DNA from 2 places in the Lactiplantibacillus sp. YT640 genome. Region 2 is predicted to be linked to the other one. Evidence: riboswitches for the same ligand, from Rfam matches in the RefSeq annotation. Region 2 holds a riboswitch; the other holds the start of a gene.
The links. A riboswitch is a leader RNA that binds a small molecule or an ion and turns the genes downstream of it on or off. The one in region 2 is predicted to bind preQ1.
Positions count from the first base shown of each region.

Region 1: it holds a riboswitch for preQ1, as region 2 does, so the genes downstream of both, ACOV1R_RS05105 (nucleoside hydrolase) here and ACOV1R_RS08190 (QueT transporter family protein) in region 2, are expected to answer to the same signal.

Region 1 covers NZ_JBMNVY010000005.1:12,552-18,313, reverse strand. Annotated here, with positions in the region: gene ACOV1R_RS05120 (YczE/YyaS/YitT family protein) at 1-67, opposite strand, end outside; gene ACOV1R_RS05115 (cation:proton antiporter) at 263-1,429, shown strand; gene ACOV1R_RS05110 (dihydrofolate reductase family protein) at 1,493-2,032, opposite strand; PreQ1 riboswitch class I at 2,389-2,433, shown strand; gene ACOV1R_RS05105 (nucleoside hydrolase) at 2,454-3,434, shown strand; gene ACOV1R_RS05100 (ECF transporter S component) at 3,431-3,982, shown strand; gene ACOV1R_RS05095 (ABC transporter ATP-binding protein) at 4,210-4,890, opposite strand; gene ACOV1R_RS05090 (ABC transporter permease) at 4,905-5,762, opposite strand, start outside.
Region 2 covers NZ_JBMNVY010000009.1:56,606-62,367, forward strand. Annotated here, with positions in the region: gene argJ (bifunctional glutamate N-acetyltransferase/amino-acid acetyltransferase ArgJ) at 1-1,027, shown strand, start outside; gene argB (acetylglutamate kinase) at 1,043-1,789, shown strand; gene ACOV1R_RS08180 (acetylornithine transaminase) at 1,786-2,955, shown strand; gene argF (ornithine carbamoyltransferase) at 2,948-3,970, shown strand; PreQ1 riboswitch class I at 4,025-4,070, shown strand; gene ACOV1R_RS08190 (QueT transporter family protein) at 4,079-4,585, shown strand; gene ACOV1R_RS08195 (peptide ABC transporter substrate-binding protein) at 4,785-5,762, opposite strand, start outside.

The sequences.
Region 1 (5,762 bases), on a different contig from region 2:
CAGAATTCAGAATAATGGAAAAAACTAAAAAACCAAAACGTTGACGAAAATCAGGAATGTTCAACACGACTAAGCGACCTTTCAGTTAACAGTATATGAGTTATTATAACCGCTTTCATAAGTAGATGTCACGGCTAGACTTGTAAAAATATGCTATACTAATTGCACAATAGATTTTACGGTTGAAGGACACTTCAAGAATTCGGACTACTTTTGGGTTGGGTAGTCAGAGCTTGCGGTGCCCTTTTTTAGGAGGTTTTTAATGGATTATGTTGGTAGTTTAGCGTTGATTTTAATTGTTACGGCGGTTGCGGGGCACCTGAGTGTCCGAATGGGCTTACCCGCGGTGATTGGTCAATTGTTAAGTGGAATTGTACTTGGCCCAGCCGTATTAGGTTGGGTCTCAGCAACAAGTTTTATCAAAGACTTCGCGGAGCTTGGCGTGATTATTTTAATGTTCATGGCCGGTTTAGAGAGCGATTTGAAATTGCTGAAGAAGTATTGGCGTCCTAGCTTGTTAGTTGCGGTCCTGGGGGTCATTCTACCCGTTGCGGTGATTGACTGGTGTAGCCAACTATTTCACCTTAACGCCACTGAAAGTTTGTTCTTGGGCGTAACCTTCGCGGCCACATCGGTTTCGATTTCAGTCGCGGTTCTCAAAGAGTTAGGCGCCCTCGATGGTAAAGAAGGGACGACGATTTTAGGTGCAGCGGTCGTTGATGACGTCCTGGCTGTTTTGATTCTGAGTTTGATGATCAGCTTATTTGGCAGTGAAGTCAGTGGTGGCGGTAGTCATGCCTCAACCAACTTGGGACTCTCGCTGGCGATTCAGTTGGCGTTCTTTGTGGCGCTGTACTTTGTGGTCAAGTGGGTGGTGCCACATTTAATGGCCGTGGGGAATGCTCTACTGGTTCCAACCTCCATCACGCTGATGTCACTAGTGATTTGTTTTGGACTCTCATACTTAGCGGACGCAATCGGTTTAAGTGCTGTGATTGGCGCGTTCTTTGCCGGTATCGCCGTTGGTCAGACGGACTATCATGAAGTTATCGATGAGCATATTCAACCCATTGGTAATGCTGTATTTATCCCAGTCTTTTTCGTTAGTATTGGGCTGAATATGTCATTCAATGGTTTCTTGAACGATTTTTGGTTCATCGTTGTGATTACCGTTGCGGCAATTGCCACTAAGCTCATTGGTGCCGGGGTCGGCGCACGGTTAGCGGGTTTTAATTGGTTAAGCGGCTATGAGATTGGCGCCGGCATGGTGTCACGTGGGGAGATGGCCCTGATCATTGCACAGATAGGTTATCAAGGTAAATTACTATCAGATGATCGTTATTCGGCAGTCATCACAGCAATCATTTTAACGACGCTGATTGCACCGCTATTACTTCGTCAGGCGGTTAAACGCCAACGTGAAGCTTAAAGCAATTGAAAATCCCAACTTGTTTGCGTGTTGCAAACGGGCTGGGATTTTTTAATCACGACATTATTCAGTTGTTAAACGTTGATAGTGGACTTCGGCGAGCTGACTATATCGATTGGTGTCAACTAATTCAAAGCGCTGTTGCTGGTCAATTGCTTTAAATAAGGGAATGCCGTCACCCAAAATGACTGGTGCAATCTGGATGTAGAGCTCATCAACTAAATCCGCAGCTAACAGCGGCATTAAGACGCCAGCACCGCCAACAATCCAAATGTTTTGGCCAGCAGTACGTCGCAAGTCTTCGACGATCTTCGTGACGGGGGTGTTGGTGAACTGGGTACGTTCATCACCGGTGTGGGGGTGGGAAGTCATGACAATATTGTGGGTCGCCGGATTATATGGATTAATGAGTTGATCAGTGGTTTGTTCCATCGTGTATTCGTAAGTATGGCGGCCCATGATGGCGGTATCAACTTGCTGCATAAATGCTTCGGTGGGGGCATCGTTGGCACCAGCTGTTTTGAACAGCCAGTCCAGCCGATTATCCTTAGTGGCTAAACAACTGTCAATTGAAATGGCCCCATAAAACTGAACTTTACGCATGATTCGACACCTACTTTATCTTTAGTAGTCATATTGTACCATGTTTTCCGGTCATTCACTTGCTGAACTCCGGTAAAAGTTCAGTAACATAATTAAATAATTGGTTCGAAATGGGAGGTGGGAAACTACTTAAGGTGTCGCTGGGAGCGTATGAATACTGCAAATAATGATGTTGCGGGGCTAATGGGGATGAGTATTTACAGCGGGTTAAGCAGGTCGTGGTGATCATTGTCGGAGAAGTAGCATGCGGCAATCAAGATGTGAGTCGGAGTAACGATTGGTGGTTTTCAAGGGCCCCACCGTCCGCTATAATTGGATTAGCATTTCATCACATACAGTTTGGCCTAATTAGGCGAGCTGGCCTGGTTCGTAAACTTCCCAGGATAAAAAACCAAGAACTTCAGTTATCGGAGGTAAGAGAATGAATGCGACGCGTAACGTTATTATTGACTGTGATCCCGGGATCGATGATAGTTTAGCACTATTATTGGCTCTTAAATCACCGGCACTTAATGTGATTGGGATTACAATTGTTTGTGGGAACGTGCCAACCCATATCGGTGCGGAAAATGCACTGAAAATTTTAGATTTGGCTGACCGATTGGATATTCCAGTCTATTTGGGCGCTAATCGCCCATTAGAAGTCGCCTACACGAGTGCGCAAGACACCCACGGCGATGATGGTTTAGGGAATAGTCAGATTCCAGCGGTAACGGCGGTACGACCGATTCAAGATGCCGCTGGTTTTATTGAAGAGACGCTGATTGAAGCACCTGATACTTCGATTTTAGCGTTGGGACCGTTGACGAACATTGCAACGGTACTGCAACGTGATCCACGCTTATTTGAACAAGTCGATCAATTTACACTGATGGGTGGAAGTTATCGGAGTCACGGTAATTGTTCGCCAGTGGCTGAATACAACTTCTGGTGTGACCCGGATGCGGCCAAGGTCGTCTTTGACTTGATGCCTGTTCCCATTCAGATGGTTGGTTTAGACGTCACGCGTAACATCGTGTTGACACCCAGTTTATTAACGTATATTAAAGACGTCAATCCAGCAATGGGGGCGTTTATTGAGAAAATTACAACCTTTTATTTTGACTTTCATTGGGAATATGAACGGGTTATTGGTTGTGTGATCAATGATCCGTTGGCCGTGGCCGGAATGCTTGACCCAACGATTCTGAGTGGCTTTGAAAGCTACACGACGGTTGTGACGGATGGTGTCGCGCGTGGGCAGTCAATCGTGGATGATCATGATTTTTGGCACAACACACCCAATAGTCAAATCATGACGAAGGTTGACGTCGTAGCTTTTTGGCGGTTGTTCTTAACGACTGTGGTCGGTGCGGCTGATCCTGATTTAACGCAAGTCTTGCACCAATTGGTGAGTGCATGAAGAGAATAAAAACGCGGGCAATTACGTTATTGGCGCTCTGCATTGCCCTGAATATTGTTGGCAGTAACATTGCCTTGATGTTAAAATTACCGATTTATTTAGATTCAATTGGTACCGTTTTGGCTGCTGCTGTGTTTGGACCACTGGGTGGAATGTTGGCCGGGGGTGCCACCGGAGTTATCGTGGGTGCGACGACAGACCTGTACTCGCTGTTCTTCATGCCCGTTCAACTGCTGACTGGGTTAGTTGCTGGTCTGCTATATCGGCGAATCAAGCCGGGCACGTGGCGGTCAAATTGGTGGCTAGCTGGTGTTATTTCACTTCCCGGAACACTTTTATCCACGGCGATTACGGTCATCTTATTTCATGGCATCACGTCGTCTGGTTCGAGCATGCTAGTCCAATTATTATTAGGTACCGGTATGGGCAAAGCGATGGCCGTCTTCTTGATACAAGTGGGAACGGATTATTTAGATCGGTTTATCACAGTGTACGTGGTCGCACTTGTTTACCGCGCATTGCGATATAAATTGCCGCAAGCTAATTAGTTGAACGGATGACTTGGTGTCGGATGACTAAATCTAAGCATGTTTACGCTAACTCGCACTTTTTCCAGCGGGCCGAAGCAGGCTGTCTTTGAGCTTGGTAAACTCTAGCTTTCGATTTGTAGTACCTGATAAGTTGTGTGAATATGAACAATAAAAATGACCTCGCAGGAATATTATTGCGAGGTCATTTTTGTTGTTATGAGGTTAAAGTGCAGTGGTCAATATCGCTACGAATCGCGGCGACTCATCTTACCATCTTCAATTTGATAGACCACGTCACAGTCATCAATTAGCCGCTGGTCATGGGTCACCATTACGATGGCCTTTTGGTGCTGATGAGCTTCGTTGGCGAGGCGCTTGACGACGTCGATGGAGCGGGGCGTGTCCAGGCTGGCGGTCGGTTCGTCTGCGAGAATGACGCTTGGATCATTGTAAAGAGCGCGGGCGATGGCAACACGTTGGCGTTCACCACCGGAGAGGTCACTTGGGTAGGCATCCCGAACTTCAGTAAGGGCTAACTCTGCTAGTAATTCATCGGTGCCTGCTTGATCAAATTTGCGCCGGGCCATTTTATCGACGAGCTTGAACTGTTCACGAACCGTCAGGAATGGAATCAGATTGGAACTCTGCAAGATAAAGCCAATTTCATTGAAACGGTAGGCTAAGCGCTGTTTTTCCGTTTGATTCGATAGTGGTTGTCCGTTCAGAATAACTTGACCACTTGTTGGCGTTTGTAAACCGGCAGCAATCGTCAAAAAGGTGGATTTACCTGAGCCAGAGGGGCCGATAATCGCGACGAATTGGCCAGCACTGACTTCGAAATTGGCATCAGTCAAAGCGTTAACAGCGGTATGACCGTGACCAAATTGTTTATTAATATTTTGTAAGGCTAAAACTGGTTGACTCATTGATATCATCCTCCTTATCCAATGGCAACGACGGGGTCAATCTTGGCGACAGTCCGCCATGAGAGTAAGGCACCGACGACTGCAGCTAACAAGAGAGCCACACTATAAATACCAAATTGTGGCCAGTCAGTGGCGAATGGTAATCCGGCGGGCATGATTTGCGCGAGGCCTAACGTAATTAGAAGGCCGATGCCGATACCAATGATTGCCATGACGACACTTTGGGTGAGTAGGGCAGCCAAGATGTGTTTGGTACCAATACCTTGTACTTTTAAGACCCCGAACAAGGCTTGTTTTTGAAGGGTCAGAACGAACATGAAAATTCCAATCACGGCTAGGGCAATTGCGAACAAGAAGTAAATCATCGTGTTGAGTGTCAACTGCTCAGCGCTGTATCCTGGTAATTTTTCAATAAACGTGACAATTGATAAACGTTGCATGTTGCCATGATGTTGAGTCTTGAAATGACTCTTTTTAGTCACAAAGGCGTTGACCGGTTGTTGATCGCCACTGGTGATGGGATTACCTTTGAGACGATTGAGCGTGGCAACGTCCGTGTAGACCGTTGGCGCAATACTATAGGTACTAGCTTTGAAAGTACCGACGATCGTTACCTTTTGATCAGTGGTCCCAATGCGAACTTTCTGACCAATCCGATAGCCTTTGTCTTTTAATCCCGCGGAAATCAATAATTGATTCTTGCCGTTGATTCGGTGTCCTGAGATGACTTTTGGCATCAGAAAACTATCGCGAGTGGTCCCAAAAGCGCTAGCGTTAGTCTTTTGACCATTACTGGCAGTTCGTAAAGTACCGGACAGACTAGCTAAGGGTGCGACGTCCTGACCTTTGATTCGATCTTGGTCTGCTAGTTT
Region 2 (5,762 bases):
TAAGTTAACTAAACAGATGATCGACCAGGGCCACCAATTACAGGGACTGCTGCTGAATAGTGCAATCGCCAATTCTTGTACTGGCGAGCAGGGGTGGCAGAATGCGCTGCAAGAACAAGCCTGGTTAGCGAATAAACTAAACGTGGCGCCGAACTTGATTGGCGTTGCTTCAACTGGGCTGATTGGTGCTCAGTTACCCATGGATAAAATCAAAAACGGCTTGCCGCAATTGACACCAACGAAGAGTGACGCGGTGACCTACGCCGTGTTAACGACAGACCAGCATCCCAAAACCGTCTGTGTGCAGTGTGAACTCAGCGGCCAGTTAGTTACCTTGACCGGTTTTGCCAAAGGTTCTGGAATGATTCATCCCAAGATGGCAACCATGCTTGGTTTTGTCACCACCGATGCCCAAATAGACGGGCCAGTTTTACAGGACATGCTAAGTACTAACGTTGATCAGACATTCAATCAGATTACTGTTGACGGTGACACGTCTACTAATGACATGGTGGTCACGTTGGCGAATGGTCTGGCAGATAATCCGAGTTTACAAGCGGGTACCACCGACTATGATATTTTTAATCAGGCGTTGCACTATGTCTTAGGCCAACTTGCCAAGCAAATTGCCGCTGACGGTGAGGGTGCGACCAAGTTAGTCGAATGTAATGTGGTCCACGCCGCTACAACGTTTGATGGTCAGCAAATCGCCAAAGCAATTGTTGGCTCTAACCTCGTTAAGGCGGCCATTTTCGGTGAAGACCCGAATTGGGGGCGAATCATTAGCACGATTGGCGCCACTGATGCAGACATCGATGTGGCGACGGTCGATATTGAAATGAACGGCGTTTTACTTGTTCAACAAAGTCTGGCCGTTGACTTTGATATGGCAGCGGTGCAGGCGACCTTACGTGATAACCAGATTATGATCGATGTTGATTTACATCACGGTACAGCAAGTGGTCAGGCTTGGGGTTGTGACTTGACTTACAATTACGTCAAAATTAACGCGAGCTATCATACTTAAACGGAGGTGGTGAAAATGACAAAATTAATTGTAATTAAGATTGGGGGCCAGGCGATTAGCCAATTGAGCACCACTTTCTTTGACCAAATCGCACAGTGGTACCAACAGCATTATCAGATTCTGATCGTACACGGTGGGGGGCCAATGATCAATCGACTGACGACTCAGCTTGCTTTGCCCGTGCATAAGGTGAACGGGTTGCGGGTGACGGATGCGGCGACCTTAGTGCTCACCAAGTTGGCCCTGCTAGGAGATGCGCAACCAGCCTTACTTGCAAAATTAACGCAACATCACCTACCTGTGTTGGGGCTCAATGCGGCGGATAATCAGTTACTAACTGGTGAATTGATTGATTATCGACAGCTAGGGTATGTCGGCCGGCTCACCGCTGTCAATCAAGTGCAATTAATGCAATTGTTGGCTCATCATATCGGTATTTTGGCCCCTTTAGCCTTAACCGAGACGGGACAATGGCTCAATGTCAATGCGGATATGGCAGCGACCGTGCTAGCCCAACAACTACATGCTGAAAAATTGGTTTTGCTAACCGATGTCCCGGGAATTATACATCACGGTAATGTGATGACATCACTATCGCCACAACAAGCTCAGCAATTGATTCGAACAGCTGTGATCACCGCGGGAATGCAACCCAAAGTTCAAGCTGCAATTGCCGCGATTCAGACGGGAGTCAAGCAGGCTATTATTACGAATGCAATCGATCAACCAGGAACCGCAATTATTCAGGAGGTGGCCGTATGACCATGCAACACGTGTTTCCAACCTATCAACGTTTTCCATTTGCCATTACGGATGGTCAGGGCGTTCATCTGACTGATAATCATGGCAAGACGTATTTAGATTTTACGGCGGGAATCGGGGTCTGCAACTTTGGGTATCACCAACCACAAATTCAGGCGGCCGTCACCCAGCAGTTGACGCATATCTGGCATACGTCGAATTTATACGAAAATGAATTACAAGATGCCGTTGCCGGCCTGTTAGCGAATGGTGAAGAGCGACTCGTATACTTTGCAAATTCCGGAACCGAAGCCAATGAAGCTGCATTAAAACTCGCACGGAAGTACACGGGTAAAACCGGCATCTTAGCTTTTCAGCATTCATTTCACGGTCGAACCTATGGCGCTATGTCGATGACGGGCAATCCTCATATTCAGGCTGGCTATGCGCCATTAGTGCCTGGCATCACGTTTGCAACCTATAATGACGACGCGGCTTTGGACAAAATCACACCAGAGTTGGCGGCCGTTATTTTAGAAGTCGTTCAAGGTGAAGGCGGCGTCTTTGCGGGACAAACAGCTTGGTTACAAGCGGTTAATGCGAAATGCCAAGCAACGGGTGTTTTGTTGATTATTGATGAGGTGCAGACGGGAATCGGTCGGACTGGTTACCGGATGGCCTATGAAGGTTACGGCCTGGATCCTGATATCTACACGGTCGCCAAGGGCTTAGCGAATGGCTTGCCAGTGGGGGCAATGGTTGGTCGGCGGCAATTAGCCACTGCCTTTGGTCCGGGCAGCCATGGCTCGACGTTCGCCGGTAATGCTGTTGCTATGGCGGCGGCAAAACGTGTCTTGACCCAATTAACACCGGCGCTGTTAACGACGGTTCGGGCCCATGCCGAACTTGTCTGGCAAGCCCTAGCGACTCAAGTCGAACCGATACCGGTAGTTAAACAAATCACGGGGAAGGGCCTAATGATTGGAATCCACTTAGATGAACAAATGCCGGTTAATCAAGTCATTACCCGGCTACAAGTAGAAGGCTTATTGACGTTATCAGCTGGCGATAATACGTTACGTTTGTTACCCCTAATTGTGATGCAACCGGCCGATTTATTAGCTGGGATTGCCTTGATTGCAAAGGTACTGACAACTTTGACAACGGAGGTCACGACGAATGAATAATCAATTTGAAGGTCGGTCATTCTTGAAGGAAATCGACTATACACCAACAGAATTAGCTTACTTAATTGACTTTGCTAGTCACTTGAAGACCCTTAAAGCACACCATATCCCACACCCTTATTTACAAGGAAAAAATATTGCGTTGCTGTTTGAAAAAACGTCGACACGGACACGTTCTGCGTTTACTGTGGCGGCTAATGATCTGGGCGCGAATCCAGAGTTTTTGGGTAAGGACGACATCCAATTCGGGACGAAGGAGTCAGTTGTTGATACGGCGAAAGTACTGGGGTCCATGTATGATGGTATTGAATTTCGGGGCTTTAAACAAAGCACGGTCGAAGACTTAGCGACCTATAGTGGTGTGCCAGTCTGGAACGGATTGACCGATGAGTGGCACCCGACGCAGATTTTAGCGGATTTTTTAACATTAAAGGAACATTTTGGTCATTTAAAAGGGTTGACGTTAGCGTACGTTGGTGATGGTCGCAATAATATGGCTAATAGTTTACTTGTGGCGGGAGCGATGCTCGGCATCAATATCGCTATCGGGGCCCCGGTAGCGTTACAGCCAGCCCCAGCAGTGGTCGCGTTGGCCCAACAGTATGCGCAGGCAGCTGGGAGCACGGTCGTGATTACGGCTGATCCGCAACAAGCCGTTACTCAGGCTGATGCGCTTTATACGGATGTCTGGGTCTCAATGGGCGAGCAGGTCGACTATGGTGAGCGGATCAAGCAACTATTGCCGTTTCAAATTAATACTGCGTTACTCGCAGCTACTGGCAAGTCATCGACGATTGTCATGCATTGCTTACCAGCACTACACGATCTAAAGACGCAGCTGGGAGCCAAATTAGGCGAACAGTACGGAATGACGGCGTTTGAAATTACGGATGATGTCTTCCAGAGTAAGCAGGCGGTCGTCTTTGAAGAGGCCGGCAACCGGATGCCAGCAATTAAGGCGGTAATGGCGGCTACATTAGGTAACTTATTTATTCCTACCAGCATTTTCAATTAGCAAGCTTGCGGGAACTACTAGAGCGTGCTACGATTATATTCGCTTTGTTTCAATCAATACGTGGTTCGTAACCATCCCACGTTAAAAAAACTAGGAGGAATTAAGCGAATGACACAATCAAAAATTCGACCATGGATTATCAACGCCCTAGTCGCTGCAATGTATGTTGTACTATGCCTAGGCCCCGCAGCTTTTAGCTTAGCATCGGGCGCAATTCAATTCCGCGTTTCTGAAGGGTTGAACCACTTAGCCGTGTTCAATCGCAAGTATATTTGGGGAATTGTTGCTGGCGTTATTTTGTTTGACGCTTTTGGTCCCGGTGCGAGTCTCCTCAACGTTCTCTTTGGTGGCGGCCAATCATTATTAGCCCTGCTGGTATTGACGTGGTTGGCCCCTAAGTTGAAGACGGTTTGGCAACGGATGTTACTGAATATCGCGCTATTCACCGTTTCGATGTTTATGATCGCACTGATGATTACCATGATGAGTAGCGGCGTCGCTTTCTGGCCGACGTATCTAACAACTGCTTTATCAGAGTTGATTATCATGAGTATCACCGCGCCAATTATGTACAGCTTGGATCGGGTCTTGCACTTTAGTGACCGGATTCAGTAGGGTGTGATTTTTACAAATCAGACTAAAAACCGTTATTTCGATGAAGGATGAGTCATTGAAATAATGGTTTTTTTGTCGAGTCATTACGATGTCAGTTGAACAAAATAATCTAATCGACTCATAGTGAAGTTGGCGATGAGAGTTCATTATGGGCAGATATAGTGCATAATGACTGATGTTTATTTCAGAACCCAGACAATTATTTGAAGTAAGCACGCGTATAATCGTTTTCGCCAACCGCATGATAGCTGACACCATTTAAATTAGAATTTACAAGGTGACTTTCAGTCATGTTGTAAAGCGGTACGACTGCTGCTGTTTGGTTGAGACGTTTGGCGGCAGTTCTCATATTTTGCCAGTATGATTGTGTGTTAGTTGCGTTCTGGTTGTGTGCAGCGGTGATTTGTTGATTGAAAACAGTGTCATCATAGTGCCCGTAGTTTTGCGGATTGTTCTTTGTCAGAATGTCGAAAAAGGAAATCGGGTCCGCGTAGTCTGCTAGCCAGAGTGTATAAGTCAAATCGTAATTTCCGTTAGTAACTGCTTCGCCGGAGGCCTTTGAAGGTATCGCTGAAACTGACATTTTGGCATGTTTCAGGTTTTGTGCTACAGCGGCTTGAACAAACTGGTCAATATTCTTAGCGACCGTCGTGTCATCACTAACTAGCTTTAATGTTACAGAAGAACGGTCAAGTTGCTTGAGACCCTTATTCCATAATACTTGTGCTTTAGCAACATTGTGTCGGTAGGTGCTTTGAGTTTCAGTACCAAAATCCTTGCCCGTAGTGGGATCGGTGGTTAAACCTGGTGTGACATAATTGTAAGCAGGTGTTGAACCATCACTCAAAATATTTTTGGTGAGTGTTTTTTTATTAAGCACAAGATTCAAGGCTTGACGTAAATATTGATTGTTTAAAGCCCGATTTTTTTGCATGTTGAGACGTAAATAATAAGTGCCAGCTTTACTGACGTGTTTCAGATGCGAGTCATTTTGAACACCCTGCGCGGTGACGCCGGTGACAGTAGCGTCATCTAATTTATTTTGTGAGAAGAGATTATGGGCAGTTGTGGAGTCTTTGACAACTTGCATTGTTATTTTATTTAACTTGATGTCACTTTTATCGTAATAGTATGTATTTTTTAACAAATTCCAAGAATCATTAGTCCCGTTCCAACC